4 regions of the Methylobacterium sp. E-041 genome follow, and region 1 is predicted to be linked to each of the others. Evidence: predicted binding sites of a transcription regulator. Region 1 holds the regulator's gene; each other region holds the start of a gene.
The links. The regulator LexA, encoded in region 1, represses DNA repair genes until DNA is damaged. The targets are predictions, from matches to a motif close to TGTTCNNNNTGTGTTCNG.
Positions count from the first base shown of each region.

Region 2: recA (recombinase RecA) is a predicted target of LexA. The motif match lies at 3,763-3,780, and genes of this name have one in related genera.
Region 3: uvrA (excinuclease ABC subunit UvrA) is a predicted target of LexA. The motif match lies at 3,490-3,507, and genes of this name have one in related genera.
Region 4: MKK70_RS26410 (ATP-dependent helicase) is a predicted target of LexA. The motif match lies at 3,006-3,023, and genes of this name have one in related genera.

Region 1 is NZ_JAKSYQ010000299.1:68,761-76,422, forward strand. Features, by position in the region: partial or broken gene MKK70_RS28395 (ComEC/Rec2 family competence protein) at 1-1,422, shown strand, start outside; gene lexA (transcriptional repressor LexA) at 1,416-2,156, opposite strand; gene MKK70_RS28405 (NAD(P)-dependent oxidoreductase) at 2,328-3,266, opposite strand; gene MKK70_RS28410 (response regulator) at 3,564-3,947, shown strand; gene MKK70_RS28415 (protein phosphatase CheZ) at 3,986-4,510, shown strand; gene MKK70_RS28420 (creatininase family protein) at 4,577-5,362, shown strand; gene MKK70_RS28425 (PAS domain-containing sensor histidine kinase) at 5,416-7,662, opposite strand, start outside.
Region 2 is NZ_JAKSYQ010000277.1:25,136-32,797, forward strand. Features, by position in the region: gene flhB (flagellar biosynthesis protein FlhB) at 1-882, shown strand, start outside; gene cckA (cell cycle histidine kinase CckA) at 1,009-3,705, shown strand; gene recA (recombinase RecA) at 3,842-4,936, shown strand; gene MKK70_RS24740 (hypothetical protein) at 5,074-5,475, opposite strand; gene rpsL (30S ribosomal protein S12) at 6,297-6,668, shown strand; gene rpsG (30S ribosomal protein S7) at 6,809-7,279, shown strand; partial or broken gene fusA (elongation factor G) at 7,311-7,662, shown strand, end outside.
Region 3 is NZ_JAKSYQ010000179.1:59,412-67,073, reverse strand. Features, by position in the region: gene MKK70_RS15855 (hypothetical protein) at 1-71, opposite strand, end outside; gene uvrA (excinuclease ABC subunit UvrA) at 256-3,345, opposite strand; gene MKK70_RS15845 (hypothetical protein) at 3,646-3,897, opposite strand; gene MKK70_RS15840 (methyl-accepting chemotaxis protein) at 4,285-6,336, shown strand; gene MKK70_RS15835 (L-lactate permease) at 6,436-7,662, opposite strand, start outside.
Region 4 is NZ_JAKSYQ010000285.1:153,140-160,801, forward strand. Features, by position in the region: gene MKK70_RS26400 (AsmA family protein) at 1-2,481, opposite strand, end outside; gene MKK70_RS26405 (hypothetical protein) at 2,599-2,835, opposite strand; gene MKK70_RS26410 (ATP-dependent helicase) at 3,034-5,421, shown strand; gene MKK70_RS26415 (PhoH family protein) at 5,799-6,515, shown strand; gene MKK70_RS26420 (hypothetical protein) at 6,649-6,885, shown strand; gene MKK70_RS26425 (accessory factor UbiK family protein) at 7,043-7,333, shown strand; gene MKK70_RS26430 (YbjN domain-containing protein) at 7,651-7,662, shown strand, end outside.

The DNA.
Region 1 (7,662 bases):
TGGCTCGTCCGTGCCGGCCTCGCCCTGGTGCCGTTCCTGGCGCTGGCCTGGCCGATCAAGAAGATCGCCGCGGCGCTGGCGATGGTCGGGGTCACCGCCTACTGCGTCTTCTCCGGCTGGGACATCGCGGCCGAGCGTTCCCTCGTGATGACCCTGATCATGCTCGGGGCGATCCTGGTCGATCGCCCGGCGCTCAGCATGCGCAACCTCGCTCTCGCCGCGCTCATCGCGCTCTCGCACGAGCCGGAAGGCTTGCTCGGCCCGAGCTTCCAGATGTCGTTCGGGGCGGTGGCCGGCCTCATCGCCTGCGCCCGCCTGATCGATGGAGGGATGTTCCGCCGCGACGGGGCCGGGCGGATCGGCCGGCTGATCGCGCTGTCGCTGACGACGGTGGTCGGCACACTCGGCACGACGCTCGTGGCGCAGGTCGCGACCGCGCCCTTCGCCACCTACCACTTCCAGACCGTCCAACCCTACGGGCTGATCGGCAACGCGCTCACCCTGCCGCTGGTCTCGCTCGCGGTGATGCCGGCGGCGGTGCTGGGCATCGTCGCCTACCCGTTCGCCCTCGACCAGCCGGTCTGGTGGCTGATGGGACTGGCGGTGCGCGGCATGCTGACCATCTCCGGCTGGATCCAGGGGCTCGGGCGCGCCAACGTCGTGGTCCCGGCCTTCGGCACCGCCGCGCTCGGGTGCCTCGCCGCGGGGCTGCTGCTCGCGACGCTCCCGGTCTCGCGCCTTCGCTGGCTCGCCCTGCCGCCGGCGCTGCTCGGGCTCGGCCTAGCGACGATGCCGGCCCGCTACGACATCTACGTCGACCGCCAGGGCAGCGGGGCGGCGGTGCGCCGCGCCGACGGCAGCCTCGTCGCCCTCGGGCGCCCGTCGAACTTCGTGCTGGAGCAGTGGCTGAAGGCCGACGGCGACGGCAGGCCGGGCGCGCAGGCGACGGGCGGTCCCGCCTGCGATCGGATCGGATGCACGCTTCGGTTGGCCGACGGGCGCGCGGTGGCGCTTCTGAAGGATCGCCGCGGCTTCGCGCAGGATTGCGCCAAGGCCTCGGTGCTGATCACGGCGCTCGCCGCACCGCCGGGCTGCGCCGCCGCCCTCGTCATCGATCGCGCCTACCTCGCCAGCCACGGCGCCGCGGCGATCCGCGTCGAGCCGAATGGCTTCATTCTGGCCGACACGCATGAGCCGGGACGGACGCTGCCGTGGCGCCCCGCGATGGTCCGTCCCCCGCCCCAGGGAACGGATGACGCGGCAGCGGGCGGATCGTCGCCCGCGGCCGAGCCCAAGCCGAAGGACGTCCCGTTCCAGGGCATGGCCGCCCCGCCCCCCCGGGCGGAGGAGGCCGACCCGGCACCCGACGATCCGACCGCGGACGGCCCGAACCCGGAGATGCCGGGCGAGACCCTTCAGTAACGGCGCACGAGGCTGACCAGGCGGCCCTGGATCTGCACCCGATCCGGCCCGAGCACGCGGGTCTCGTAGGCCGGGTTCGCCGCTTCGAGCGCGATCGAGGAGCCGCGACGGCGCAGCCGCTTCAGCGTCGCCTCCTCGTCGTCGATCAGCGCCACGATGATGTCGCCGGTGTTGGCGGTGTCCTGCTTGCGGATGACCACGAGGTCGCCGTCGAGGATGCCCGCCTCGACCATCGAGTCGCCGCGGACCTCCAGGGCGTAGTGCTCGCCGCCGGCCAGGAAGTCCGGCGACATGGTGATCGCGTGGCTCTGGTTCTGGATCGCCGAGATCGGCGTGCCGGCCGCGATCCGGCCCATCACCGGGATCGACACCGCGCGACCGCTGTCGTCGACCATCTGCGTCGTGGAAGGACGCGGCGGCACGGCCTTCGAGCGCCCGCCCTCGACCACGCTCGGGGTGAACCGGCGCGGCGCGGCGGGAGCTGCCGGCACCGGGGCGGGCGCGCTGGAGCGGCCGGCGCCGTCGGGCATGCGCAGCACCTCGATCGCCCGAGCCCGATTCGGAAGCCGGCGCAGGAAGCCGCGCTCCTCCAGGGCGGTGATCAGCCGGTGGATGCCGGATTTCGACTTGAGATCGAGGGCATCCTTCATCTCGTCGAACGACGGCGGAACACCGTCCTCGCGCATCCGCTCGTCGATGAATCGCAGGAGATCCAGCTGTTTACGGGTCAGCATCGGCGCGGCTCGCAAGAATGCGCGGCCACACGAAGGTTGAGCCGCAGAAACAAAACACGAACACGTTAAACGTTCGTCAAGTGTTCCGCAAGGGTTCTCATCGGCCCATCCGACCGGTGCGTCGAATTTCGTCGCGCGCCGAGCCCCTTTTCGATCGCTGCGCTGCGGGGCTCAGCCCTCGAGGCTGCGGCGCACGGCGCGGGCGGTGACCGCCGAGACGCGCACGTTCGATTCCCGCGTCACGCCGGCGATGTGCGGGGTCAGGATGAGGTTCGGCACGTCGATCAGCGCCGCGCCGCCCGCGGCGTCCACGGGCTCCTGGGCGAACACGTCGAGCGCCGCCCCGCCGAGGTGCCCGGACCGAAGCGCCGCGGCGACCGCGGCCTCGTCCACGACGCCCCCGCGGGCGGCGTTGATCAGGATCGCGCCCGGCCGCATCCGGGCGATCGCCGCCGGCCCGATCATGTCGCGCGTCGCCTCGGTCAGCGGCACGTGCAGCGAGAGCACGTCGCTCGTTGCGACCAGCGCGTCAAGGGTTAGGCTCTCCACCGCGCCGTGCGCCGGGCGCCACGCGGCGTCGTCGGGCGCAAGGTGCGGGTCGAAGGCGGCGACGGTCATGTCGAGGGCCGCCGCACGGCGGGCGGTCTCGCGGGCGATCGCGCCGAAGCCGACGAGGCCGAGGCGCTTGCCGGCGATCTCGCGTCCCATCAGCGCGTTGCGCGGCCACGCGCCCGCGGCGACCTGCGCGCTCGCGCCGTAGGCGCCGCGCAGCAGCAGCAACGCGGTGCCGATCACGTACTCGGCCACCGCGCCGTCGTTGGCGCCGGTCGCGGGATGGACCGCGATCCCGCGGGCGGCGCAGGCGGCCAGATCGATGTTGTTGAGCCCGACGCCGAGGCGGCCCACCACCCTGAGGTCGGGTGCCGCCGCGAGCAGGCCCGCGCGCACCTGCGTGCGGTTGCGGACGATCAGCCCGGACGCGCCCGCGAGCGCCGCGCGCAGGGCGTCCGGCCGGTCGACCAGGGTCGGATCGTAGAGCGGCTCGAACCCCGCGAGCTCCGCCGCGATCGCGGCCTCGTCCATGAACTCGCTGATGACGACCTTGCGCATGGGGCGGCGATCCTTCTCCGCGGCCGGGCCGGTGCCGGCGGGCTGCCCGCTCTGCCGCGGCGTCCGGGCGACGTCGCGGCTGGGGGCATCGTCATCACGCAGCCGAGCGCGTCGGTAAAGGCGGCCGCGCCGCCTATCCGAGTGGGTGCGCCGATCGCAGCGCGATTAACCGCTTCGCAATGCCGCCCGGCGTAAGGTCCCGGGCATGAGGTGCGACCAGCGACAGCGCCTCCCGACATTGCGTGACCGACGCCGACGGCCGAGCCGGCGATTCGGAGACACCGGAGCAGTTTGACCATGGCCCTCGATCTCAGCATGCCGATCCTGGTCGTCGACGACTACCAGACGATGGTTCGCATCATCCGCAACCTGCTCAAGCAGCTCGGCTTCGAGGAGGTCGACGACGCCTCCGACGGCACGGCCGCGCTGGCGCGCCTCAAGGGCCGCAAGTACGGCCTCGTGATCTCCGACTGGAACATGGAGCCGATGACCGGCTACGAGCTGCTTCGCCACGTCCGCGCCGACGAGGGCCTGCGCACCACGCCGTTCATCATGGTCACCGCCGAGTCGAAGACCGAGAACGTCATCGCCGCCAAGAAGGCCGGCGTGAACAACTACATCGTCAAGCCGTTCAACGCCGCGACCCTGAAGAGCAAGATCGAGGCGGTCTGCGGCGCCTGACCGACCTTTCGGGGCCGACACGCGGAGGAATGCTGACGATGGGTTTGCAAAGACCGCTCGGCGCGACGATCAACCCGGCGACCATGGTGTCCGAGTTGATCGAGATCGCGGACTACATCGCCCACGTGCGCGACGAGATCGCGGCCCTGCGCGCCAACGAGCTGACGCACGACCGCATCCCGATGGCGCACGAGGAGCTCGGCAACGTCCTCGCCGCGACCGCCGGCGCCACCAACACCATCATGGAGGCGGCCGAGTCGATGCTGGCGCTCCCGGACGGGCCGGAATACCGCGCCGCGGTCGAGAGCGGCATCGGCACGATCTTCGAGGCCTGCGCCTTCCAGGACATCACCGGCCAGCGGATCGGCAAGGTGGTCGCCGCCCTGCAGCAGTTCGAGCTGCGGCTCGCGCGCTTCGCCAGCGCGGTGCGGGCGCGGGACGCCGCCGGACAGGACCCGGCCGAGGCCGAGCGCAACGAGCGCGCCCAGCGCCTGCTCCTCAACGGCCCGCAGCCGAACGGCCCGGCGACGGCGCAGGACGACATCGACGCCCTGTTCGCCTGAACCTCGACGGGAAGGGGCCGGCTCCGCTAGAGCGTTGCGCCTGACGTCGGGGCATCGGGGGACAGCATGGCGGCACGGCTCTGGTCCGACCTGACCACGCGCGAGGTCTCCGGGCGCGGCATGGGCCGCACGGTCGCGGTGCTGCCGGTGGCCGCGATCGAGCAGCACGGCCCGCACCTGCCGCTCTGCACCGACGTGGCGATCATGGAGGGCTACCTCGCGCGCGCCCGCGCCCTGGTGCCGGCCGATCTCGACGTGCTGGTGCTGCCGGTGCAGTCGGTCGGCAAGTCCGACGAGCACGACGCCTTTCCCGGTACCCTCTCGCTCACCACCGCGACCGCGCTCGCCGCCTGGACCGAGATCGGTGCCGGCGTGCACCGGGCCGGCTGCAACCGGCTGGTGATCGTCACCTCGCACGGCGGCAACAGCGCGCTGATCGACCTCGTGGCCGGCGATCTGCGCGCCCGCTTCGGCATGGTCGCGGTGACGACCGCCTGGGCGCGGTTCGGCTATCCGGAGGGATGCTTTCCCGACGACGAGATCGTCCACGGCATCCATGCCGGCGGGATCGAGACGGCGCTGATGCTGGCGCTTCGGCCCGACCTGGTTCGGCGCGAGGCGATCGCCGACTTTCCCTCGCGCACCCGTGCGATGGCGGGCGCCTTCACGCACCTGCGCGCCGGGCGTCCCGCCGCCTTCGCCTGGAAGGCCGGCGACCTCCATCCGTCGGGCGCGATCGGCGATGCCCGGCTCGGCACCGCCGAGGCGGGCGAGGCCGCCCTCGACCACGGCGCGCGGGCGTTCGTGGCGCTCCTGCACGACGTAGCGCGCTTCGACCTTTCGGGCGGGTAGCCTCGACGTCGCATCGATTCGGGATCGGAGCCGGGCTTCGCCCCGGCTCCCTGTCAGGCGCCGGCCGGCTGCGGCTGCCGCGCGCTCGCCCCAGACGCCTCGCGGAGCGCCGCGACGGTCTGCTGCCCGGCATCCTCCGCGGCCACCGTCGCGAGGTGCTCGCTGGTCGGGCGGGGCAGGCGCACCAGGACGATGGTGCCGACGGTCTCCTCCGAGCGGATGCGCAGGGAGCCGCCGTGCAGCTCGGCCATGGAGCGGGCGATGGCGAGGCCGAGGCCGGAGCCCTTGTGGCTGCGGGTGAGGTTGGTCTCGACCTGCGAGAACGGCGCGCCGAGCCTGGCAAGCGCCGCCTTCGGGATGCCGATCCCGGTATCCTCGATGAACAGGTGGGCGTGGTCGCCGGCTGGGCGGGCGCGCACCGCGATCCGGCCGTTGGCGGGCGTGAACTTCACGGCGTTCTGCAGCAGGTTGACCAGGATCTGCTGCAGGGCGCGCTCGTCGGCGAGCAGCGCGAGGCCGGGATACAGGTCGACGGCGACGTGGAGGTTCTTCTGCCGGGCCGGCTCGGACACGAGCTTGAGCGCGTTGGAGACCGCCGCCGCGACGGCGATCTCGCGGCGCGCGAGCCGGACGCGGTGCGACTCGATCCGCGACATGTGGAGGATGTCGTCGATCATCGAGAGCAGGTAGTCGCCGCTGGCGCGGATGTCGGCGCAATACTCGCCGTAGCGCGCCGAGCCGAGGGGGCCGTAGAGCTCGCTCGCCATCAGCTCCGCGAAGCCGATGATCGCGTTGAGCGGCGTGCGCAGCTCGTGGCTCATGTTGGCCAGGAACTCGGATTTCGCCTGGTTGGCCGATTCCGCCGCCGCCTTCTGGTCGAGGTAGCGCTCGGCTAGGTCGGCGAGCTGCTGCGTCTGCAATTCCAGCGTGCGGCGCGAGCGCTTGAGATCCTTGACCGTCTCGATCAGCTCGCGTTCCGAGGCGACGAGCTGTTCCTGGTGCCGCTTCAGGTTGGTGATGTCGGTGCCGACCGAGACGTAGCCGCCGTCCTTGGTCCGCCGCTCGCTGATCTGCAGCCAGCGGCCGTCGGTGAGCTCCGCCTCGAAGGTGCGGGCGGTCGCGCTCGCGGTGTCGGTCTCGGGCATCTCGCGCCGGATCTGCGGAAGCACGCCGCGGCCCATCACCTCGTCGTAGCGACGGCCGACCTGCGCATCCTCGGGGCTCAGCGCGTGGAGGTGGCGGAACTTGGAATTGCACAGGACGAGGCGGTTGCTCGTGTCCCAGATCACGAACGCCTCGGAGATCGCCTCGACGGCGTCGCGCAGGCGCATGTCGTTGGTGGCGCTGGCCTCGGCGAGGTGCTGCTGCTCGGTGACGTCGACGGCGATGCCGACGAGGTGGCGGCCGCCGTCGGTCACGTCCGGCACCACCTCGGCACGGGTGCGCAGCCAGATGTAGGCGCCGTTCGCGCCGCGCATGCGGAACGCGTGGTCCACCGCGGTCTGGCTCGCGGCGAGCCCGCGGGCGAGGCTGTAGAGGTCGCCGTCGTCCGGGTGGACCAGGGCGTTGACGTCGCCGAACGACAGGAACTCGCGCTCGCGGCGGTAGCCGAGCAGCGCGTACATCGAATCCGACCAGTAGATCTGCCCGCGCGGGATGTCCCAGTCCCACAGGCCGCAGGCGCCGCGGCCGAGGGCGGTGTCGAGGCGCTGGCGGATCTGCTCGCAGACCTTGTCGATCGCCTTCGCCCGGCGGCTCTGGAGCCCGTAGGCGAGGCCGACCCCGACGATGACGAGGGCGGCCGCCGCGACGAGGATGGCCTGATGCCGGGCGCGGCCCGTCCAGGTCGCGGTCAGCGCCTCGACCGACTGCATCACCGCGATCCGGTCCTGGCCGTCGGGCAGGCGCCGCATCGCCGCGAACACCGTGTCGCCGCCGGCCAGCGCCAGGCGCATCACGCCGGCGCGCTCGCCCAGCGTCGAGAGCGCCTCCGCCTCGCCGAGCACGGTCTGGAGCGTCTCGGCGCCCGCGGGCAGCGGCGGGCGGGCCGCGACGATGCGCTCGCCGCGCGCCACGATCAGCACCCGGCGCCCGGCCGGGAGCGCGCCGGCGGGGAACAGGTCGGCGAGGCTCGCCTGGGCCGCCTCGTCGCTGCCGACGCGGCCGGCCAGCGCCCCCGCCGAGAGGCGGGTGAAGGTCTCGAGGTCGGCGCTCGCGGCGGCGAGCAGCTCGTCGCGCTGGTTCTGGAGGTGGAGCGCGGTCAGCCCCGCCAGGCAGGCGAGGAAGGTCGCCAGCAGGGC
Region 2 (7,662 bases), on a different contig from region 1:
CGCGGCTTCCTGATGAACGCCCACGCGGTCCCCGACGACCCGCACGCCATGGCGGGGATCGCCGGCCGCACCCTGACGATCTGGTTCCAGGCGCTCGCGGTCCCGGTCGGGCTCGTCGCGGTGGCGGGGCTGGCCGCCGGCCTGCTGCAGCACCCCCTGGTCTTCACCACCGAGACGCTCGGGCCGAAGTTCGAGCGGATCTCGCCGATGGCCGGCGCCAAGCGCATCCTCGGGCTCGAGGCGCTGTTCCAGTTCGGCAAGGGGCTCGCCAAGATGGCGGTCGTCGGGGTGGTGGTCGGCACCGTGCTGTGGCGCGACCGCGACCGGCTCGAGGTGTTCGCCCGCCTCGATCCGGCGGCCTGCCTCAGCGCGATCCTCGGCATCAGCGTCAAGCTGCTCGGCGGCGTGCTCGCCATCCATCTCGTGATCACGATGGCCGACGCCCTGTACCAGCGCTACCGCTGGCGCCAGCGCCTTCGCATGTCCAAGGAGGAGATGAAGCAGGAGATGAAGGAATCGGACGGCAATCCCGAGGTGAAGGGCCGGATGAAGCAGATCCGGATGCAGCGGGTGAAGAAGCGGATGATGGCCGCCGTGCCGACCGCCACGGTGATCATCACCAACCCGACCCACTACGCGGTGGCCCTGCGCTACGAGGCCGGCATGGGCGCGCCGGTCTGCGTCGCCAAGGGCGTCGACTCCCTGGCCTTCCGCATCCGCGAGCTGGCCAAGGCGCACGACGTGCCGGTTCTGGAGAACCCGCCGCTCGCCCGCGCGCTGCACGCCACCGTGGAAATCGACGAGGCGATCCCGGCCGAGCACTACAAGGCGGTCGCCGAGGTGATCGGCTTCGTGATGCGCCTGCGCCGCCGGGCCGCCTGACGGGTCCGTACGCACGGTTTGTCCACCTTCCTCCGTCAGGCTTCGCCGCGACCGATCGGAAGACAGCCCTTGCCGATCGGCGGCGTGAAGGCATAACCGGTCCTTCGTTTCTGGATTCAAGGCCCGATGGCGGATCTGAGTGGACCCACGCCCGCGGTTTCGGGCTCGATCGACCGGTCGGAACGGCCCGGGCGGGTCGGATTGCTGCTCGTCCTCGCCGGGCTGCTGGTCGGGGCGGCGATCGGCCTGTCGTTCGTGGCCAACGAGCAGGCGCAGTCGCTGATCATCTGGCTGCTGGCGCTGCTGGCCATGGCCGGCGTGTTCTTCCTGTTCGCGATGGCGATCGGCGCGATCCAGCTCAGCGGGCAGGGCGGACGCGACGACATCACCAAGGCGATCGTCGACGCCGCCCCCGAGGCGACCGTCGTGGTCGAGGAGGGCGGCCGGCTGATCTACGCCAACGAGGCCTATCTCCACGTCGCGGGCGGCGACAGCTTCTCGACGCTGCGTCCGGTCGAGCGGATCTTCGTCGGCTCGCCGGAGGTGTCGGAGGCGATCTACCGCCTGTCCCAGGGCGCCCGCGACGGGCGCAGCCACGCCGAGGAGGTGCGGATGTCGCCGCCGCCGGCGGCGAGCGCCAGGGGGCGCGACTTCGCCTGGTACCGCATCCAGGTCCGCCCGCTTCCGCGGCCGGGACGGGCCGCCTCGCTGTGGACGGTCAGCGACATCACCGCCGAGCGCGAGCGCCAGGAGAACGTCTTCCAGGAGCTCCAGCACGCGATCGACTACCTCGACCACGCGCCCGCCGGCTTCCTTTCGATCGATCCGACCGGGGCGATCGTCTACATGAACGCGACGCTCGCCGCCTGGCTCGGCTACGACCTCGCGGTCGTCGGCCCCGGCGGCCCGCACCTCTCCGAGATCGCGCCCGCCGCCGACGCGCTGATCCAGAATGCCGGGCTCCCCGGCGAGGTCCGCACCGACCGGTTCGACCTCGACCTGCGCCGCCGCAACGGCCACCCGATGCCGGCGCGGCTGTATCACCGCGTCGCCTTCGGCAAGGACGGCAAGCCCGGCGCGTCGCGGACCTTCGTCATCAACCGCTCGGCCGGGGCCGAGAGCGACGAGCCGCAGCGCGCCGCCGAGGTGCGGCTCGCGCGCTTCCTCAACAACTCGCCGATCGCGATCGCGACGCTGGACCGCTCCGGCCGGATTGCGCGGGCGAACGCCTCGTTCGCGCGCCTGTTCGGCACCCTGCCGCGGCACGCGGTGGCCGATTCGGCCGCCGGCGCCGAGGAGCCGAACGTCGCCGAATCGGTGGTCGAGCGCGACCGCCCGGCGCTCGATGCAGCGCTCGCCAAGGCGGCGAGCGGGCTCTCCGAGATCGAGCCGATCGAGGTGATGCTGATGGGCAATGCCAACCGCTCGGCGCGGGTCTGGCTCAGCCCCGCCGGCGGGGAGGGCGCTCCGGGCCAGGAGCCGGAGGAGGCCGATCGCGAGCCGCTGATCCTCTACGCCCTCGACACCACGGCCCAGCGCCAGCTCGAGCAGCAGATCGCCCAGACCCAGAAGATGGACACCGTCGGCCAGCTCGCCGGCGGCATCGCGCACGACTTCAACAACGTCCTCCAGGCGATCATCGGCTACTCGGACCTGCTGCTCGCAAGCCACAAGCCGACCGATCCGGCCTTCCAGGACATCATGCAGATCAAGCAGAACGCCAACCGGGCGGCGGGCCTCGTGCGCCAGCTCCTGGCGTTCTCCCGCCGCCAGACGCTGCGCCCGGAGGTGATGAACGTCGGGGAGGCGCTCTCGGAGCTGACGCTGCTGCTGAAGCGCCTGCTCGGCGAGCGGGTCGGGCTCGACCTCAAGCACGGGCGCGACATCTGGCCGGTGAAGGCCGACGTGAACCAGTTCGAGCAGGTGATCGTGAACCTCGCGGTCAACGCCCGCGACGCGATGCCCGGCGGCGGCCGCCTGCTGATCCGCACCGCCAACGTGCTCGACCCGGGCGCCGCCGCGAAGCCCGACGGGCGCGGCGGCGCGCCGGCCGGCGACCACGTGCTGATCGAGGTGCTCGACACCGGCGAGGGCATCCCGGCCGACCTGATGGAGAAGATCTTCGAGCCGTTCTTCACCACCAAGGAGATCGGCAAGGGGACCGGCCTCGGCCTCTCGACGGTGTTCGGCATCGTCAAGCAGTCGGGCGGCACCATCGACGTGCAGTCGACCGTGGGCGAGGGCACGAGCTTCCGGATCTACCTGCCGCGCCACGAGCCGGCAGCGCTGCCCGAGCCGGCGCCGACGCCGGCGCTGCCGAGCCCGACGGCCGACGCGTCCGCTCCCGCCACCGCAGCGCAGGCGCCGGGCGAAAGCTTCGTCCTCGTCGGCGATCCGCCCGCGCCGCCGGCTCCGAAAGCGCCCCCGCGAAAACCCTCGGCCGACCATACCGGGCAGGGGGTGATCCTGCTCGTGGAGGACGAGGATCCGGTCCGCGCCGTCAACAGCCGCGCGCTGTCGGCCCGCGGCTACACCGTGCTCGAGGCCGCCTCCGGCATCGACGCGCTGCACATCGTGCGCGAGGGCGGCCACCAGATCGACCTCGTCGTCTCGGACGTGGTGATGCCGGAGATGGACGGCCCGACCCTGCTGCGCGAGATCCGCAAGCACCTGCCGGAGCTCAAGGTGATCTTCGTCTCCGGCTATGCCGAGGACGCCTTCCGCAAGAACCTGCCGGAAGGCGAGACCTTCAACTTCCTGCCCAAGCCCTTCAGCCTGAAGCAGCTCGTCGAGACGGTGAAGGCGACGATGGCCGAGCCGTGAGGCGGCGGGCAGGTGCGGAAAAGGCTCCTCAGCGAGCCGATTCCGCCCTTGCTCGATGAGAACAAAACGGGTACATCAAATGCAGGTTCCCGCGCATTGAGATGCGCGCCCAACCCCTGCATAAGGATGCCGCACGATGGCTCAGGCCGCACTGAAAGTGGTGGAAACCCCCGGCATGGTGGACAAGGACAAGGCGAAGGCGATCGACGCCGCGCTGTCCCAGATCGAGCGGGCCTTCGGCAAGGGCTCGATCATGCGGCTCGGCAAGAACGACAAGGTGGCGGAGGTCGAGACCGTCTCCACCGGGTCGCTCGGCCTCGACATCGCGCTCGGCGTCGGCGGCCTGCCGCGCGGCCGCGTCATCGAGATCTACGGGCCGGAATCGTCGGGCAAGACCACGCTCGCGCTCCACACCATCGCCGAGGCCCAGAAGAAGGGCGGCGTCTGCGCCTTCGTCGATGCCGAGCACGCCCTCGACCCGGTCTACGCGCGCAAGCTCGGCGTCCAGCTCGACGACCTGCTGATCTCGCAGCCCGACACCGGCGAGCAGGCGCTCGAGATTACCGATACGCTGGTGCGCTCCGGCGCGATCGACGTGCTGGTGGTCGATTCGGTGGCGGCGCTGACGCCGCGCGCCGAGATCGAGGGCGAGATGGGCGACAGCCAGCCCGGCCTCCAGGCCCGCCTGATGAGCCAGGCGCTGCGCAAGCTCACCGGCTCGATCTCGCGCTCGAAGTGCATGGTGATCTTCATCAACCAGATCCGGATGAAGATCGGCGTGATGTACGGCAGCCCGGAGACGACCACGGGCGGCAACGCGCTGAAGTTCTACGCATCGGTCCGTCTCGACATCCGCCGCATCTCGACCCTCAAGGACCGGGACGAGGCGATCGGCAACCAGGTCCGCGTCAAGGTCGTGAAGAACAAGGTCGCGCCGCCGTTCAAGCAGGTCGAGTTCGACATCATGTTCGGCGAGGGCGTGTCGAAGGTCGGCGAGCTGATCGATCTCGGCGTCAAGGCCGGCATCGTCGAAAAGTCCGGCGCCTGGTTCTCCTACAACAGCCAGCGGCTCGGCCAGGGCCGCGAGAACTCCAAGGGGTTCCTGCGCGACAACCCCGAGATCGCGGGCAAGATCGAGACGTCGATCCGGCAGAATTCGGGGCTCGTCGCCGAGAAGATCCTGGAGAACGCCAAGCCGACCGAGGACGAGCTCGACGAGGGCGAGGCGTAGTCCGCACCGCCCCTCCGAAGCGGCACACCGAAACGAAGAAGCGCGCCGGCCCGGGAGGGCGGCGCGCTTCTTCGTTATGAAGCCCCGAATGGGGAATGCCGGACGAGCCGACGCCTCGGCTCAGACGGCGCGAAGGCTCACGCCGAAAAGCCGGCCGGCTCGAACAGGAAGTCGTCGATCGTCGGGATGCTCACGGAGAGCCCGGCATAGGCCGGCTTCGACAGGCGCCACGGCCGCTCGGCCCGGGCGCGGATCGCCTCCGAGGGACGCAGGCGGCGCAGCGAGCCTTCCGGCTCGACCTCCTCGACGGTGAGGAAGCCGTAGACCTGCAGCCGGGACGCGATCAGCTTGGTCTCGCGGTCGCCCGCCGCCACCGTGAGTGTCCCCGTGGCATAGACCGCATCCATCAGCGCGCGCTGCTCGGACCGGCGCCGGGCCTGGCCCTCACGGACGCCGCCCTCGTACGGCAGAGGCCGGCCCGCGGCGGCGATCCGCCGGAAGGGGACGACGTTCTCGGCCGCACTCGAAACGCTACCCATACGCATCACCCTGACCGTCGCCACATCGCATGGTCGGGTGCGCATCGCGCCGTCCCGACGAAGCGGACAATTGGACGAATCGCTTTAATCTTCCGTGAGCGCTGTCGAAGCGGGCCGTGCCCGACCTGCCCCGATCCGGCACGGTGCGCCGCGCTGACGAGGCCGCCCACCCGACGAGCAAGTGCCGGCCTCGCGCGCGGGCGATGGGAGGTCGACGTGATCAGGGAACGCGTCCCGATGGGCGCGGAGGTGGTCGCCGCGGGCCCGAGCGCGGCTGGAATAGCCGCCGCCAAGGTAACGCCCCGACCGGTCTGCACGGACCCGACGGCACGAGCCGCGGCCTCGCCGTACGCAGACCACGACATTCGAACGTTCGCCGGGCGCGTGAACCGGCACGGAGACCCGGAGGCGGATCGCGTCGGGCAACCGTCCCGCACAAAACCTTAACCTCTCGTCGGATGCGAGATAATCGGCCGGAAACCATTGACCCCTCGGGCGATGGAGGCTAGAAGCGCGCCACTTCGAACGGCCCGGGGGCTGCTGACGAGGCTGAGCATCACGCTCATCCGTTCGTCGACGACGCGCCGATCCACCGTCGAAGGCTCACATCGCCTGACGTTCTCGTCAGATCAGTAGGTACGAGCGCGCCTGCCTTAACAGGGGTGCTCCTCTGCCGACAGCGCGCCAAGGGTCCTCACCGACCCCTGGCGCATATTCGTTTTGCGGATCTCCTTCGGGAGGTTCGTGGGCGGCTCCGCAGGGAGCCACGTTACGTCGCACGGGATCGCGCTTCGTCGCGATCCGGAGGAAGAGGGCACAGGATGCCGACGATCAACCAGCTGATCGCGCAGCCGCGGAAGATCCAGCGGAGCCGCAACAAGGTGCCGGCGCTCAACGCCTGCCCGCAGAAGCGCGGCGTCTGCACCCGCGTCTACACGACGACCCCGAAGAAGCCGAACTCGGCGCTCCGCAAGGTCGCCAAGGTCCGCCTCACCAACGGCTTCGAGGTGATCGGCTACATCCCGGGTGAAGGCCACAACCTTCAGGAGCACTCGGTGGTGATGATCCGCGGCGGCCGCGTGAAGGACCTTCCGGGCGTGCGCTACCACATCCTCCGCGGCGTGCTCGACACGCAGGGCGTCAAGAACCGCAAGCAGCGCCGCTCCAAGTACGGCGCCAAGCGCCCGAAGTAAGATCTTCCCGTCCGGACGTTTTGCCCGGGCGGCCGACACGGCATTCCACTGCCTCGTAAGGATGTCGCCGGCGCTCTTCAGGAGTGGCTCAAGGCGGCCTGCGCGAGGTGCTTAGATCCTTATCCCTCGGAAGTTCCGCAATGTCCCGTCGCCATTCCGCCGAGAAGCGTGAGATCATCCCCGATCCGAAGTACGGGGATATCGTCCTCACCAAGTTCATGAATTCGATCATGTACGAGGGCAAGAAGTCCGTCGCCGAGCGGATCGTGTACGGCGCCTTCGAGATCGTCGAGAACCGCGCCCGCGCCAACCCGATCGAGGTGTTCCGCGCGGCCCTCGAGAACGTCGCCCCGATGATCGAGGTGCGCTCCCGGCGCGTCGGCGGCGCGACCTACCAGGTCCCCGTCGAGGTCCGCACCGAGCGCCGCCAGGCGCTGGCGATCCGGTGGCTGATCCAGGCCGCCCGCGGCCGCAACGACCGCACCATGGTCGAGCGCCTCTCGGCGGAGTTCCTCGATGCCGCGAACAATCGCGGCAACGCCGTCAAGAAGCGGGAAGACACGCACCGGATGGCGGAAGCCAACCGCGCCTTCTCGCACTACCGCTGGTAAGCGGCCCGACGCCCCTTTCGGAGAGATCCCGATGCCCCGCACCCACGCGATCGAGGACTACCGCAACTTCGGCATCATGGCCCACATTGATGCCGGCAAGACCACGACCACCGAGCGGATCCTCTACTACACCGGCAAGTCCCATAAGATCGGCGAGGTCCATGAGGGCGCCGCCACCATGGACTGGATGGAGCAGGAGCAGGAGCGCGGCATCACGATCACGTCCGCCGCGACGACGTGCTTCTGGCGCGAGAAGCGCCTGAACATCATCGACACGCCCGGCCACGTCGACTTCACCATCGAGGTGGAGCGCTCGCTCCGCGTGCTCGACGGCGCGGTGTGCGTGCTCGACGGCAACCAGGGCGTCGAGCCCCAGACCGAGA
Region 3 (7,662 bases), on a different contig from region 1:
ATCCGTTTCAGGCTCTTGTCGGGGGAAGCGTAGCGGGAGGATTCGGCAAGCCCGGCGGGACCGATCGCCATCCCGGGGGGACGTCCCGGCCCGCGCCGGCGGGCTCCGTAAGTCGCGATCGGACGGTCGGGCCGTGCCCGGACGGGCGGATCGGCCGCAAGACAGGCCGAATCGGACGCCGATGCGGCGCGACCGCTCGGCAGATCTTGCCGAGCGGATGTCCCCATCGCCGGGAGGCGGAAGGGCGCGGCGCGCCTACTCCGCGGCCGGCCGCGCCACCGCCGCCCGCGAAGCGGCCGGCTTCGCCGCGGGGCGGCGGGCGAGCACGTCGCGCAGGAAGCGCCCGGTATGGCTCGCCGTCGACGCGGCGATCTGCTCGGGCGTCCCCTGGGCGACGACCACGCCGCCGCCGTCGCCGCCCTCCGGGCCCATGTCGATCACCCAGTCGGCGGTCTTGATGACCTCGAGGTTGTGCTCGATCACCACCACCGTGTTGCCCTGGTCGACGAGCTCGTGGAGCACCTCCATCAGCTTGGCGACGTCGTGGAAGTGCAGGCCGGTGGTCGGCTCGTCGAGGATGTAGAGGGTGCGGCCGGTCGAGCGCTTCGACAGCTCCTTCGAGAGCTTGACCCGCTGCGCCTCGCCGCCCGACAGCGTCGTCGCCTGCTGCCCGACGCTGACGTAGTCGAGCCCGACGCGCTTGAGCGTCTCCATCTTCTCGCGGATCGTCGGCACCGCCTTGAACAGGTCGGCGGCCTCCTCGACGGTCATGTCGAGCACGTCGGCGATGGACTTGGCGCGGTACTTCACCTCCAGCGTCTCGCGGTCGTAGCGCTTGCCCTTGCACACGTCGCAGGTGACGTAGACGTCGGGCAGGAAGTGCATCTCGATCTTGATGACGCCGTCGCCCGAGCACGCCTCGCAGCGGCCGCCCCGGACGTTGAACGAGAACCGGCCCGGCTGGTAGCCGCGGGCCTTGGCCTCGGGCAGGCCGGCGAACCAGTCGCGGATCGGGGTGAAGGCGCCGGTATAGGTCGCCGGGTTCGAGCGCGGGGTCCGCCCGATCGGCGACTGGTCGATGTCGATGACCTTGTCGAGGTGCTCCAGCCCTTCGAGCCGGTCGAAGGGCGCCGGATGCTCCAGCGCGCCGTTCAGGCGCTTGGCCACCGCCTTGTAGAGCGTGTCGATGATCAGCGTGGACTTGCCGCCGCCCGAGACGCCGGTGACGCAGGTGAAGGTGCCGAGCGGGATCTCGATGTCGACGTTCTTGAGGTTGTTGCCGCGGGCGCCGAACACCCCGAGCTTGCCCTTGCGCCCCTTCCGCCGCGCGGCCGGGGTCCGCACCGACTTCTCGCCGGTCAGGTACTTGGCGGTCAGCGAGTCGGGATGGGCCAGCACCTCCTCGGGCGTGCCCTGCGCGATGATCCGGCCGCCGTGGATGCCGGCGCCTGGCCCGACGTCGACCACGTAGTCGGCCTGGAGGATCGCGTCCTCGTCGTGCTCGACCACGATCACCGAGTTTCCGAGGTCGCGCAGGCGCTTCAGCGTGCCGAGCAGGCGCTCGTTGTCGCGCTGGTGCAGGCCGATCGACGGCTCGTCCAGCACGTAGAGCACGCCGGTGAGCCCCGAGCCGATCTGCGAGGCGAGGCGGATGCGCTGGCTCTCGCCGCCGGACAAGGTCCCCGAGCCGCGGGCCAGCGTCAGGTATTCGAGGCCGACGTCGACCAGGAACGACAGCCGGTCGCGGATCTCCTTCAGGATCCGCACCGCGATCTCGTTCTGCTTCTGCGTCAGCTTCTTCGGCAGCGCCGAGAACCAGCGGTGCGCCTCGCTGACCGAGAGCGCGGTGACCGCGCCGATATCCTCCATCGCGACCTTGACGGCGAGCGCCTCGATCTTCAGCCGCTTGCCGCCGCAGGCGGCGCACGGGGTCTCGCTCATGAAGCGCGAGATCTCGTCGCGCGCGGCGTCGCTCTCGGTCTCCTTGTAGCGGCGCTCGAGGTTGGGGATCACGCCCTCGAACGGCTTGTTGACGGCGTACTTGCGCATGCCGTCGTCGTAGTCGAAGCGGATCGACTGCTTGCCGGAGCCGTAGAGGATGATCGCGCGCGCCGCCTCGGGAAGCCGCGACCAGGCCAGGTCGGTCTTGAAGCCGTAATGCCGGGCGAGCGCGTCGAGCGTCTGCCCGTAATAGGGCGAGGTCGACTTCGCCCACGGGCCGATGGCGCCGCGCTTGAGGCTCAGGGCCTCGTCGGAGATCACCAGCTCGGCGTCGATCCGCATCTCGTGGCCGATGCCGCCGCAGGTCGGGCAGGCGCCGAACGGGTTGTTGAACGAGAACAGCCTGGGCTCGATCTCCGCGATGGTGAACCCCGAGACCGGGCAGGCGAAGCGCGACGAGAGGGTGATCTTCTCCCGGGTCTCGCCCTCCGGCACGTCGGCGAACTCGATGTCGGCGATGCCGTCGGCGAGCTCGAGCGCCGTCTCGAAGGAATCGGCGAGCCGGCTCGCGATGTCGGCCCGCACCACGATCCGGTCCACCACCACGTCGATGTCGTGCTTGAGCTTCTTGTCGAGCTTCGGCACGTCGTCGATCGGGTAGTACTCGCCGTCGATCCGCAGGCGCTGGAAGCCTTTCTTCTGGAACTCGGCGATCTCCTTGCGGTACTCGCCCTTGCGGCCGCGGACCACGGGCGCGAGCAGGTAGAGCCGGCTCTTCTCGGGTAGCGCCAGGACGCGGTCGACCATCTGCTGCACGGTCTGGCTCTCGATCGGCAGGCCGGTGGCCGGCGAGTACGGGATGCCGACGCGGGCCCAGAGCAGGCGCATGTAGTCGTAGATCTCAGTGACGGTCCCCACCGTGGAGCGCGGGTTCTTCGAGGTGGTCTTCTGCTCGATCGAGATCGCCGGCGAGAGCCCGTCGATCTGGTCGACGTCGGGCTTGGACATCATCTCCAGGAACTGGCGCGCATAGGCCGAGAGCGACTCGACGTAGCGGCGCTGGCCCTCGGCGTAGATCGTGTCGAAGGCGAGCGACGACTTGCCGGAGCCCGAGAGCCCGGTGAACACCACGAGCTTGTCGCGCGGGATCGTCAGGTCGACGTTCTTCAGGTTGTGCTCGCGGGCGCCGCGCACCGAGATCACCCGTCGGTCGCGCTCCGCCGGCGTCTCCCGGTCGAACAGGCGCTCGAGCTTCGCGTCGACACCGGCCTCGGCCTCGACCGCCCGCGCGACCGGGCTCGCCTTCGCGGGCTTCCTGGCGGGCGGCGCTTTCGCGGCGGGCGTCTTATCGGCAGCAGGCGTCTTGTTGCCAGCAGGCGTCTTGGCGGCGACGGCTTTGGCCATGGCGGGGGCGGTCTTTCGAGGCGTCGACACGGGCGGGATCCGGCGATCGCGAAAGCGAACGCCGCGCCGGGTCATGTCGTCCGTCCGAAGCCTTCGGCAAGGTGCCGCGGGCGGGACGCAGGCCCGGCATGCTCGCGTGTCTGCTAGAACGAAACGCGTACGTGGGCAACTCGGCCCTTGTTCCGCGACGCGTCCGGCCCTGCGGCCGCCCGCATCTTTTCGCTGCGCCGGCCCCGTTCGGGGGGCGGCCGACGACCAGGATCATCGCGCGCCCGTGCCGGGCGCGCGGCTCCGGCGGGATTACTGCATCGCCTTCATCGCCGCCTCGGACGAGGAGGCCTTCGGGTTGGCCTTGCAGTAGGCGCGCATCTTCGCGTCCATCGCGGCCGCCTGCGGGTCGGCGGCGATCATCGCCTTGTCGGCGGCGCTCATCGAGGCCTGCGCCTGCGCGTCGGCCTTGAGATAGTCGGCGCAGGACATGTCGCCGGTCTGGGCCCGGGCGGCGGCGAGGCCGGCGATCAGCAGGCTCGCGGCGAGGATGGTACGGATCATGATGGCCTCCCAAGGGTACGCCCGGCGTCGTCGCGGCCGACCCGCCGCGCGCGCTCTCGGCGCCTCGTGATAGGGCGGCGCCGGGCGCGGCGTCTTGATCGGGCGTCCGGAATGCATGCCGCCGCGTCCCGATTCGTCGGCGGGATCGCGGATTTTCGCGCAGGTCCGGAAGTCGTGCCCGGGGCTCGCCCGGACGACGCGTCCGCATCGCCCGCCGATGCCCTGGTGTCCGGGCCCGCGAATACGCTGCCGACGTGCTCCCGCCGTTGAAGATCGCGCCCGCGACGATCGAACAGCGCATCGACCTGTGATGGCAACGGCGTCTTTACCGGTTGTAGCGCAGTCGTCCGTATCGACGCGGTGCGAAGACTTGGGATGCGTGGGCGAATGAAGACCGGTGTTCCGATGTCCTTGCGGGGACGCATCGTGGCGGTGGCGCTGGCGCCCTGCCTCGCCTTCGCTGCGGTGGCCGGTGTCGCGATCTCCGACCGGATGGCGCAGCGCGCCGAGATGATCCAGGTCGAGGACCTTGTCGGCCTCGCCTCGCGGATCAGCGCCTTCGCGCACGAGGGCCAGCGCGAGCGCGGCGCCTCCAGCCTGTTCCTCGCCTCGAAGGGGTCGCAGTTCAAGGCGGAGCTGGTCGCGCAGCGCGCCCGCACCGACGCCGCGCGCCAGGGCCTCGCCGCCGCCGTCACGGCCGGCGCGGCGGCCTACGGCCCCGCCTTCACCCGCAAGGCCGACGCCTTCGCGCAGGCGCTCGACGGCCTGGACGCGCAGCGCAACGCCGTCGACGCGCTGAAGCCGACGGCGCCCCAGGCGGCCGCCGCCTATACCGGTCTGATCGGCGAAGGCCTCGGGCTGGTCCGCGCCCTGTCGGGCGTGATCGGCCCCGTCGGGATCGCCAACCACGCCGCCTCCTACGCCGCCTTCCTGACGATGAAGGAATATGCCGGCCAGGAGCGTGCCGCCGCCTCCGCCGCCTTCGCCGCCGGCAGCCTCGACCTCGCCGGGATCCGCCGCCTCGCCACCCTCCAGGCCGACCAGGCCACCTACGAGGGCCTGTTCCGGTCCCGGGCGGAGCCGGCGCAAGGAGCCCTGCTCGATGCCGCGGAGGCCACCGCCCCGGCGCGGGAGGTGGCGCGCCTGCGCAAGGTCGCCCTCGAGACCATGCCCGGCGAGGCCCTGGCCTTCCGCGACGCCCCGCTCTGGTTCCGCCTCGCGACCCAGCGCATCGACGGCCTCAAGGCGGTCGAGGACCACCTCACCGCCGACCTCGCCGCGGAGGCCGGCGGCGTTCGCGCGACGGCCGAACGGGCGCTCGCGATCTGGTCGGGGGCGGCGCTCGCGATCTTCCTGCTGTCGGGCGCCCTCGCCTTCGGCCTCGGCACCGCGGTGGCCCGGCCGCTGATCCGGATGTCGCGGGCGCTCACCGCCATCGGCCGCGGCGACGACGACGTGGCGATTCCCCAGGGTGGCCCGATCGAGGTCCGCGCCATCGCCGCCGCGGCGATCGAGTTCCGCGACAACGTCGCCGAGCGCCGCCGCAGCCGCGCGGCGCAGGAGCGGATGTCGGCCGACGCCGAGCTGGCCCGGCGCGCGGCGGCGCTCGAGCTCGCCGACGGGTTCGAGGATCGGGTCGGCGGCATCGTCGAGGCGGTCTCGGCGGCGGCGATCCAGCTCGAGGCGGCGGCCCACGGCATGACGCGGGCGGCCGGGGACGCCTCGTCGCTGAGCCTTCAGGTCGCCCGCGCGTCGCACGAGGCGGCGCTCTCGGCCGACACGGTGGCGGCGGCGACCGAGGAGCTCTCGGCCTCGGTCGCCGAGATCGGCACCCAGGTCACGGCCTCGGCCGACCTCGCGGCGGCGGCCGAGCGAGACGCCGAGGGCATGGCCGGCGAGGTCCGGCGGCTCGCCACGGCGGCCGGCAGCATCGCCCAGATCGTCGGGCTGATCTCGCAGATCGCCGACCAGACCAACCTGCTCGCCCTCAACGCCACCATCGAGGCAGCCCGCGCGGGCGAGGCGGGACGCGGCTTCGCGGTGGTGGCGCAGGAGGTGAAGTCGCTGGCCGGCCAGACCGCGCGGGCGACCGAGGAGATCACGGCCAAGGTCGTCGAGATCAGCGCCTCCACCGACGCCTCTGTCCAGGCGATCAGCGGGATCACCGACGTGATCCGGCGCTTGGCCCAGATCGGCGGCGACATCGCCGCCGCGGTCGAGGAGCAGGGGGCCGCGACCGGCGAGATCGCCCGCACCACGGCCCAGACCTCGCAGGGCACCCGCGCGGTGTCGGAGCATATCGGGGGCGTCAGCGAGGCGGCCGGGACGGCGAGCTCCGGCTCGGCCCAGGTGCTCGCCGCGGCGAGCGCGCTGTCGAGCCAGGCCGGCGACCTGCGCGGCGCGGTCGACCACTTCCTGGCCGGCGTGCGGGCGGCCTGAGGCCGCCCTCCCCCGTCGCCAGACTGCGCCAAAGGAAAAGCCCGCCCCCTCCGCAGGGGGCGGGCTTTTTTGGTGTCGCCGGCGATCTCGGGCGCGAGGCTACGGAACGTGGATCACCATCGCGGTGAAGGGATGCACGTAGGCCTGGAGCATCACCAGCCCGCCCACCAGGCAGGCGAGCGCGATCGAGTGCCAGAACACGAAGCGCAGGATCTTGCCCTCCTGGCCGAAATAGCCGGTGGCGGTGGAGGCGACGACGATCGACTGGGCGTCGATCATCTTGCCCATCACGCCGCCCGACGAGTTGGCCGAGGCCATCAGCACGCCCGACAGGCCGAGCTGCTCCGAGGTGATCTTCTGCAGGCCGCCGAAGAGCACGTTGGAGGCCGTGTCGGAGCCGGTCAGCGCGACGCCGAGCCAGCCGAGCAGCGTGCCGAAGAACGGGTAGAGGATGCCGGTTCCGGCGAACGCCAGGCCCAGCGTCGCGTCGACGCCGGCGTAGCGGGTGAGCACGCCGAGCGCGAGCATCGCCGCGATGGTGATCAGCGAGTAGCGCAGCACCCAGATCGTCTCGACGTAGGCGGTGACGAGGCGGACGGGCGAGAACCGCATGATCAGGCCCGAGATCAGTGCCGCGATCAGCACGCCGGTGCCGGTGTAGGACATGTAGGTGAACAGGAAGACGGCGCCCTCGGGATGGGCCTTGGCCACCACCGGCGGCACCTTCATGATCACGTTGTGCAGGCCCGGCACCTCGTATTTCCAGGTGAAGATCGGGTTGACGATGGCCTTGAACCAGCCGGTGCCCCAGATCGCCACGATCACCGACAGGATGATCCACGGCAGCCAGGCCAGCGCGATCTCGGAGGAGGTGGCGGTGCGGCCGGTGGCGGCCGGGGCGCGGGGCAGGTCGGAGGGAACCCCCGCGCCGAGCGCCACCGGCCGCGGCGCGCCGTAGCCGATCGACGGGTCGTTGCCGCGCAGCGCCGGCGAGGTCCAGATCGTGGCCGGCTTCCAGACCTTCAGGAACAGCACCAGGGCGCCCATCGCCGCGATCGAGGCGCCGATGTCGACGATCCACGGGTTGACGTAGTTCGAGATGCCGAACTGGGCCGCGGCGAAGGCGCCGCCGCAGATCAGGATCGCCGGCCAGACCTGGACCATGCCGCGGAAGCCCGCGAACACCCAGATCAGCCAGAACGGCACGATCAGCGAGAACACCGGCAGCTGCCGGCCGATCATCGCGCCGAGCACGTAGGGGTCGTAGCCCGTCACCGAGGCGAGGCCCTGGATCGGCGCGCCGAGCGCGCCGAAGGCCACCGGCGC
Region 4 (7,662 bases), on a different contig from region 1:
CACCGGGCCGAACCGGCCGGCGGCGCCCGCCGGCATCGCCAGGGCGGCCGCGAGGTGCGGCAGGGACAGGCGGGCGAGGCGCGCCGTTCCCGACAGCGCCCCGTCCGGCGCGCGGACGAGGGTCGCATCGAGGGCCGCCCCCGCGATCCGGCCGGCGAGCGCGGCACGCGCGTCGTCTCCCTGCCGGGTCAGCGCGACGGAAAGGTCGGCCGGCCACGGCCCCGGCGCGAGGGCGGCGGCGCCCGCCAGCGTCAGGAACGGCGCGAGGTCGGCGGTCTCGATCCGCAGCGCGCCGGATCGGGGCGGGCCGCCCTCGGTGGGAAGCCGCAGCGGCGTCGCGGTCGACAGCGTGGCGCCGGCGATCGTGCCGGTCGCCTGGAGCGTCAGGCCGCCGTCGGCCGCGCGGGCCGCCACCAGGCTCAGGTCGGCCGGCTGCTGCAGGCCGGCGATGTCGGTGCGGCCGAGCCAGGTGCCGGCCCGCGGCGTCGCGAGGCGGATCCTCGCCCCCTCGACCGCGCCGGCGCGGCTGACCAGCGACAGGTCGAGGCTGCCGCCCGCGGCCTGGCCCGTGGCGGCGAGCCGCAGCGCGTCGGCGTCGCCCGCGTCGCGCTCCAGCGTGACGGCGAGGTCGAGCGCGCCGGCGCGCAGGAAGGCCGGGATCAGGCGCGTCTCCGCGATCCAGACCCGGTCGACCAGGGCGAGCAGCGGCGCCGCCACCGGGGCCGAGAGCCGGCCGGCGACGCGCCCCGTGCCGTCGGCGCCGATCCGCCCGGACAGCTTGGCGTTGGCGCCGGCCAGGTCCGTCACGTCGAGGCTGTCGACGACGAGGGCGGCGCCGTCCGACTGGATGCTGGCCGAGAGCGTGCCGTTCCCGGTGCCGGTCGCGCCGTAGCGCAGGTCGCGCGCCTCGATGGTCAGGCCGAGGTCGTGGCCGTGCAGCCCCGCGAGCGCGTTGCCGAGCGGCGGCAGGCCGGCGACGTCGAGGCCGCGGGCGCGGATCTGCGCGTCGAACCGGCCGCGGGTCCGGCCCTCGGCCGGGGTGTAGCGGGCATTTCCGGTGACCTGCGCCTCGCCCAGCGCGAGCCGGAGGTTGCGCAGGGAGAACGCGGTGCCGGCCGCCGAGACCTCGGCCGAGACCTCGACCGGCCGCCCGTCGAGCAGCGCCGTCGGCGGCCCGTCGAGGCCGAGCCGGCGCAGGTAGCGCCCGAGCCCGTCGGAGGCCGGGGCCGCGAGCGCGACCGGGCCGGTGAAGCGCGGGCTCGGATCGGTGTCGATCTCGCCGCTGGCCGTGACGGTCGCCGCACCCGGCGCCACGGCCGAGAAGCGTCGCAGCAGCAGGCCGCCGGTGCGGTCGAGGGTGCCCGTGGCCTTGAGGTTGGACCATTCCTCGAAGCCGAGCACGGCCGCCTCGACCGAGAGGTCGAGGTCGAGCATCACCGGCAGGCCGCCACCCGATTTCGCGCCCACCTTGGGCAGCCCGCGCGCCACGAAGGCCTGCCCGCCCGGCGAGAGCAGGAAGGCGTCGAGGTCGAGGCGGCGCGCCTCCAGGGTCAGCCCCGCGCGCCAGCGGCGCAGGTCGATCTGGCCGCTGCCGGAAAGCCGCAAGGCTTGCCCGCCCGGATCGATCTCGGCGTTGACGCCCTCGAACCGGACGAGGGCGCCGCGGGCCTTGAACTTGCCGCCCAGCGCGAACGGCAGGTAGGCGCCGGCGGCCTGGGCCGGCGGGCCGACGACGAGGCGGGCGCTGCCCTCGGCCTCGGCGACGAGCGGGCGCGGCTCGGTGCTGCGGGCGCCGCCGCGCGGATCCGCCGGCACGAAGGCGATGCGGGCGTCGGCCTCGAAGCGCGGATGGGCGTCGCCGCCGCCCGAGAGCTTCAGGGCGACGGCGCCGTCCGCCGCCGGCTCGCCGCTGACTAGGGTGAACGGCAGGACGCCGCTGGTGCCCGCGACCCGCCAGGGGCCGACGAGGGCCGGCGCCTGGATCTGCACGGCTTCCGCGTAGAACTGGTCGGTGCGCCCGGTCGCGGGCACCACCGTGGTCAGCAGCAGCTGCTGGACGTGGAGGTCTTCGATCGCGAGGTCGCGGCCGCGCAGGGCCTCGCCGAGGCCGGCGGGCACCACGAGGGCGTCGCCCTCGGTCACCGGCAGCTTGACCTCGGCGCGGCCGATCCGGGTCTCGGTGAAGCGGAACGCGCCCGCCAGCAGCGGGCTCAGGCCGAGCTCGGCCTTGACGAAGCGCAGATCGAGGGCGGGCCGTCCCGGCTCGTCGCCGAGATGAAGGCGGTCGAGGCGCAGGCGCGGCGAGGGCAGCAGCCGCACGTCGATGCGGCCCTCGCTGCGCACCGGCAGGCCGAGGGACCGGCTCACAGTCGCGTCGACGAAGGCGCGATGGGTCGGCCAGTCGATGAAGGGCGGCACCGCGAGCGCCGCGACGAGGATCAGGATGACGGCGCCCGCGAGCGCGGTCAGGAGGTCACGCACCGTGATCGTTCCGCATGCACCCCGCGCCACCCGGCGGGTTCACGGCGGGCATAGCACGGCGGGCGACCGCAGGCGCCAGGGCGCCCGCGGCCTTGGTTCAACGCCCGCGGGCTCGGCTCAGCGCCGGGGGGCGACGATCACGCCCGGGGTGGGTTGGGGCGCCTGCATCTGCTGGCTGCGCTGGATCTCCATGCGCGTGGTGTTGTTCTGCGAGGTGAGGTTCTGCTGCAGCGCCCGGGACTCGCCCTGGCGGGCGAAGGACTCGTTGGCGGCGTCGGGGTTGCCCTGCCGGACCTGCGCGAGGGCGGGCGTGGCGGCGAGGGCGGCGATGATGGCGATCGGCACGATGCGCATCGGGCGCTCCTGTGTGGGGGATGTCTGTCGATGATGTGAGCAAGCGGCCGGCCTGCTTCAAGTTCCCGCCCGGCGGCCGCGCGGGGCGGCGACATTGCGTCCGGGCCTCGGGCTCCGGGCCTCGGCGATCGCGCCTCAGCGTCGAGGCCTCGGCGTCCGGGTCTCGACGCCGTTCGCGTTTTGGTCCAGGGATTGCCCATGCCGAACTCTTCGCATGCGACGCCGCCTTCCGACGCGGAGCGTGGCTCCAGCTCCATCGCCGCCCGCGCCATGGGGGCCTTGCGCCCGAGCGCGTCCTCCTATCTCGACGGCCTGAACGACGAGCAGCGCCGCGCCGTCGAGGCGACGGAGGGCCCCGTCCTGGTGCTGGCCGGCGCCGGCACCGGCAAGACGCGGGTGCTGACGACCCGCATCGCCCACCTGATCACGACCGGCCGGGCGCGGCCGTTCGACATCCTGTCGGTGACCTTCACCAACAAGGCCGCGCGGGAGATGAAGCACCGCATCGGCACGCTGATCGGGCCGGCCGGCGAGGGCATGCCCTGGCTCGGCACCTTCCACGCCATCGGCACCAAGATCCTGCGCCGCCACGCCGAGCTGGTGGGCTTGAAATCCGACTTCACGATCCTCGGCACCGACGACCAGCTGCGCCTGATGAAGCAGGTGCTGAAGGACCAGAACATCGACGAGAAGCGCTGGCCGGCACGCGCGCTCGGCCACGTCATCGACGGCTGGAAGAACCGCGGCCTCGGCCCGGACCAGATCCCGGCCGGCGAGGCGCAGGCCTTCGCCTTCGGCAAGGGCGGCGACCTCTACACCGCCTACCAGGCCCGGCTCGTCACGCTCAACGCGGTCGATTTCGGCGACCTGCTGCTGCTCTGCCTCAAGCTGTGGCGCGAGAATCCGGACGTGCTGGCCAACTACCAGGACCGGTTCCGCTACATCCTCGTCGACGAGTACCAGGACACCAACGTCGCCCAGTACCTCTGGCTCAGGCTGCTCGGGCAGGTGCGCAAGAACATCGCCTGCGTCGGCGACGACGACCAGTCGATCTACGGCTGGCGCGGGGCCGAGGTCGACAACATCTTGCGCTTCGAGCACGATTTTCCCGGTGCCGTGGTGGTCCGCCTGGAGCGCAACTACCGCTCGACGGGCCACATCCTGGCCGCCGCCTCGGGCCTGATCGCCAAGAACCAGGGCCGGCTCGGCAAGACCCTGCGCACGGAGGACGAGCTCGGCGAGCCCGTCACCGTGTCGGGCGCGTGGGATTCGGAAGAAGAGGCGCGGCTCCTGGCGGAATCGATCGAGGCGCTCCAGGCCAAGCAGCACCCGCTCTCCGAGATCGCGGTGCTGGTGCGGATCTCGGCGCAGATGCGCGAGATCGAGGACCGCTTCGTCCAGCTCGGCCTGCCCTACCGGGTGATCGGCGGCCCGCGCTTCTACGAGCGCGCCGAGATCCGCGACGCGCTGGCCTACCTGCGCGCGACCAACAACCCGTCCGACGACCTCGCCTTCGAGCGGATCGTCAACACCCCCAAGCGCGGCCTGGGCGACGCGACGCTGCAGCAGCTCCACCTCTACGCCCGCGCCGAGCAGGTCCCGCTGCTCCACGCCGCGCGAAAGCTCTGCGAGACCGACGAGCTCAAGCCCCGCGTGCGCTCGACGCTGCGCGCGCTCACCGAGAGCTTCTCGCGGTGGGCGCGGCTCGTCGAGAGCAACCCGCATTCCGAGGTGGCGCAGACCATCCTCGAGGAATCCGGCTACACCGAGATGTGGCAGAAGGAGAAGTCGGCCGACGCGGCCGGGCGGCTGGAGAACCTCAAGGAGTTCGTCCGCTCGATGGAGGAGTTCCCCGACATGGGCGCGTTCCTGGAGCACGTCTCGCTGGTGATGGAGGCCTCCGAGGCCGAGGGCGCCGAGCGCGTCTCGCTGATGACCCTGCACGCGGCCAAGGGGCTGGAATTCGACACGGTGTTCCTGCCCGGCTGGGAGGACGGCCTCTTCCCGAACCAGCGCGCCCTCGACGAGAGCGGCCGCGCGGGCCTCGAGGAGGAGCGTCGCCTCGCCCATGTCGGGCTGACGCGGGCCCGCAAGCGCGCAAAGCTGTCCTTTGCCGTCAACCGCCGCATCCACGGCCTGTGGTCCTCGACCATCCCGTCGCGCTTCATCGACGAGCTGCCGGAATCGGCGGTCGACGTGATCGAGGCGCCGGCCCACTTCTCCGCCGGCGCCTCGCGCTTCGACCGCAACCCGCAGCCCTTCGGCTCGAGCTACGGCACGCCGGGCTGGCAGCGGGCGCAGGCCAATACCGGGCAGCAGAGCAACTTCGGCAAGGGCGCGGCGCACACCACCGCCCGCGGCTTCGGCGCCTCGCCCGGCGGCGGGCGCGGCGGCCCGCGCCAGATCGAGGGCGAGCTGATCGCCAAATCCACCGGCACGCCCTCGGCCTTCGAGGCCGGGATGCGGGTTCTGCACACCAAGTTCGGCCCCGGCGACGTGGCCGCCGTCGACGGCAACAAGCTCACCGTTGACTTCGACAAGGCCGGTCGCAAGATGGTGCTCGACAGCTTCCTGCAGCCGGCCTGAGGCCGCTCGCGGACGAGCGTGACGTCGGGCGCAGGACACGACCTTGGGCGGACCGGACACGGCCCCATCCCCCGACCGTCCCGGCGCACCATCCGCCGTCGTCCGAGCCATTTCAGCAACACCTGCCGGGCCCCGTCATGCGGCCGTCGCATCGCCCGCCTCTATGGTGCGCGCGTTGCATGCTCCGGCAACGACCAGGCGGGCCGCGCAGCGGCTCGTCTTGTCCACAAGCTTCGTGTCGAGGGCCGGAACCGGCTCAAGGCAACGTCATTGCTTCCGAGAGGAGAGATAAGCCCACGATACGAAGGTTAGAGCGAAGAGCGGTTTCTGGTTAGCAAGTCCTTTTGGTTGGCAAATCCCACGCGGAGTGTTGATCGATGAAAAGACGGCGCGCACGACTCGAGCTGGTGGAAGACCGCACGGTCCGGCTGCACAGGACCCGCTTCGACGAGGAACGAAACCTAGGCCCGATCCAGCCGCTGACCGACCGGCAGGCGGAATACCTCGACGCGCTCGCCCTGAACCCGCAGGTCATCGTGCTCGGCCCGGCCGGCACCGGCAAGACCTACATCGCCGGCACACGCGCCGCCGACCTGCTGCGCCAGCGCCGGATCGCCAAAGTGATCATCACCCGCCCGAACGTTCCCGGCGGCCGTTCGCTCGGCTTCTTTCCCGGCACGCTGGAGGAGAAGATCGCGCCCTGGGTCGCTCCCCTCACCGAGGCGATGAAGGAACGGATGGGCGCCGCCGCCTTCGAGATCGCCTTGAAGGCCGGCGACATCGAGATCGTGCCGTTCGAGGTGATGCGCGGGCGCACCTTCAAGGACTGCCTCGTGATCCTCGACGAGGCGCAGAACACGACCACCGCCGAGATCAAGATGTTCCTCACCCGCATCGGCGACGCCTGCCAGGTGATCATCAACGGCGACGTCTCGCAGACCGACCTGCGCGAGACCTCGGGGCTGCGCACCGTCATCCACCTGATCAAGAGCCGGATGATGCCGATCCCCGTGGTCGAGTTCACCCGCGACGACATCGTCCGCTCCGGAATTTGCGCGGAGTGGGTGAAGGCTTTCGAGGAAACGAATCTGTAAGTTGCGAGTTACCAGCGGCGGGTCGAAGCGGAGACCCGCCGCGCTTCACCGGCGCGACGTCCTTCTCTCATCTCCCGGACCCGGGAGATGACATGGGTGCCGCGGCCCGACGACAAGAAACAGGATTATCTCCGTGAGGAAACTGACCTTCGCCGTTGCCGTTCTGGCCTCGCTCGGCGCCGCCGCCATCACCGCCCCCGCCTCCGCCGCCCCGGGCGCCCCGATGGGCGTGACCGCCCCCGACGCGATCGAGCATGTCCAGATGCACCGCATGGAGCGTCGCATGATGCATCGCCGGATGGAGCGTCGCATGATGCGCCGGCACATGGAGCACCGCATGATGCGCCGCCACATGATGCGCCGCATGTGATCTGACCGACCCTGATCGGTCGGCGACGGGGTCCTTCGGGGCCCCGTTTTCTTTTGTGGCCGCCCGCGCCGCTGCGCGCCGGCGGATTGCCCCGGACTCCGCGGATTCCTATGTCGAGGCGCAGGCCGGGTTGCGGCTGCGAGCTTTCGGAGACCACATGCCCCCCTCCAACCGCCTGTTCGACGACTTCGCCCGCCTGATGACGGATGCCGCGGGCGCCGCGCAGGGGGTGCGCCGCGAGGCCGAGACCGTGATCCGTGCCCAGGCCGAGCGGCTGATCCGCGACATGGACATCGCCTCCCGCGAGGAGCTCGACGTGCTGCGCGACATGGTCGCCACCCTGCGCGCGCAGAACGAGGCGCTGACCGCGCGGGTCGCGGCGCTCGAGGCCGATGCGGCGCCGGCCGCGGCCGCTGCGTCCACCGCCGGAGCGAGCGAGGCGATCTGATCCGACGCGCGGGCGACCGGCGCGAATCGGTCTCGGCGGGGCGGCGGGCTTGTACACAGGAAGCGCGCGCGAACGATCCATTTCCTGTTCACCGGCCGGGCGAAGCGCTTTGTGTCGCGAGTCCGCGCCGGTTTATAGTCGGTGACGTACTGATTCGCCTTAGCCCGCCGAAGACCGGGAGCCGCCAAGTCGTCATCGCGCGATATTCCGTCCCATCGGGACAAGTGATTTCGCGTCGTGACATGGCTCCGAACTTTGGTTATTTATCGTTCACCATGCCGCGGCGCCGGAATACGGCGGCGTCATCTCGGATCGTCATGCCACAGCTT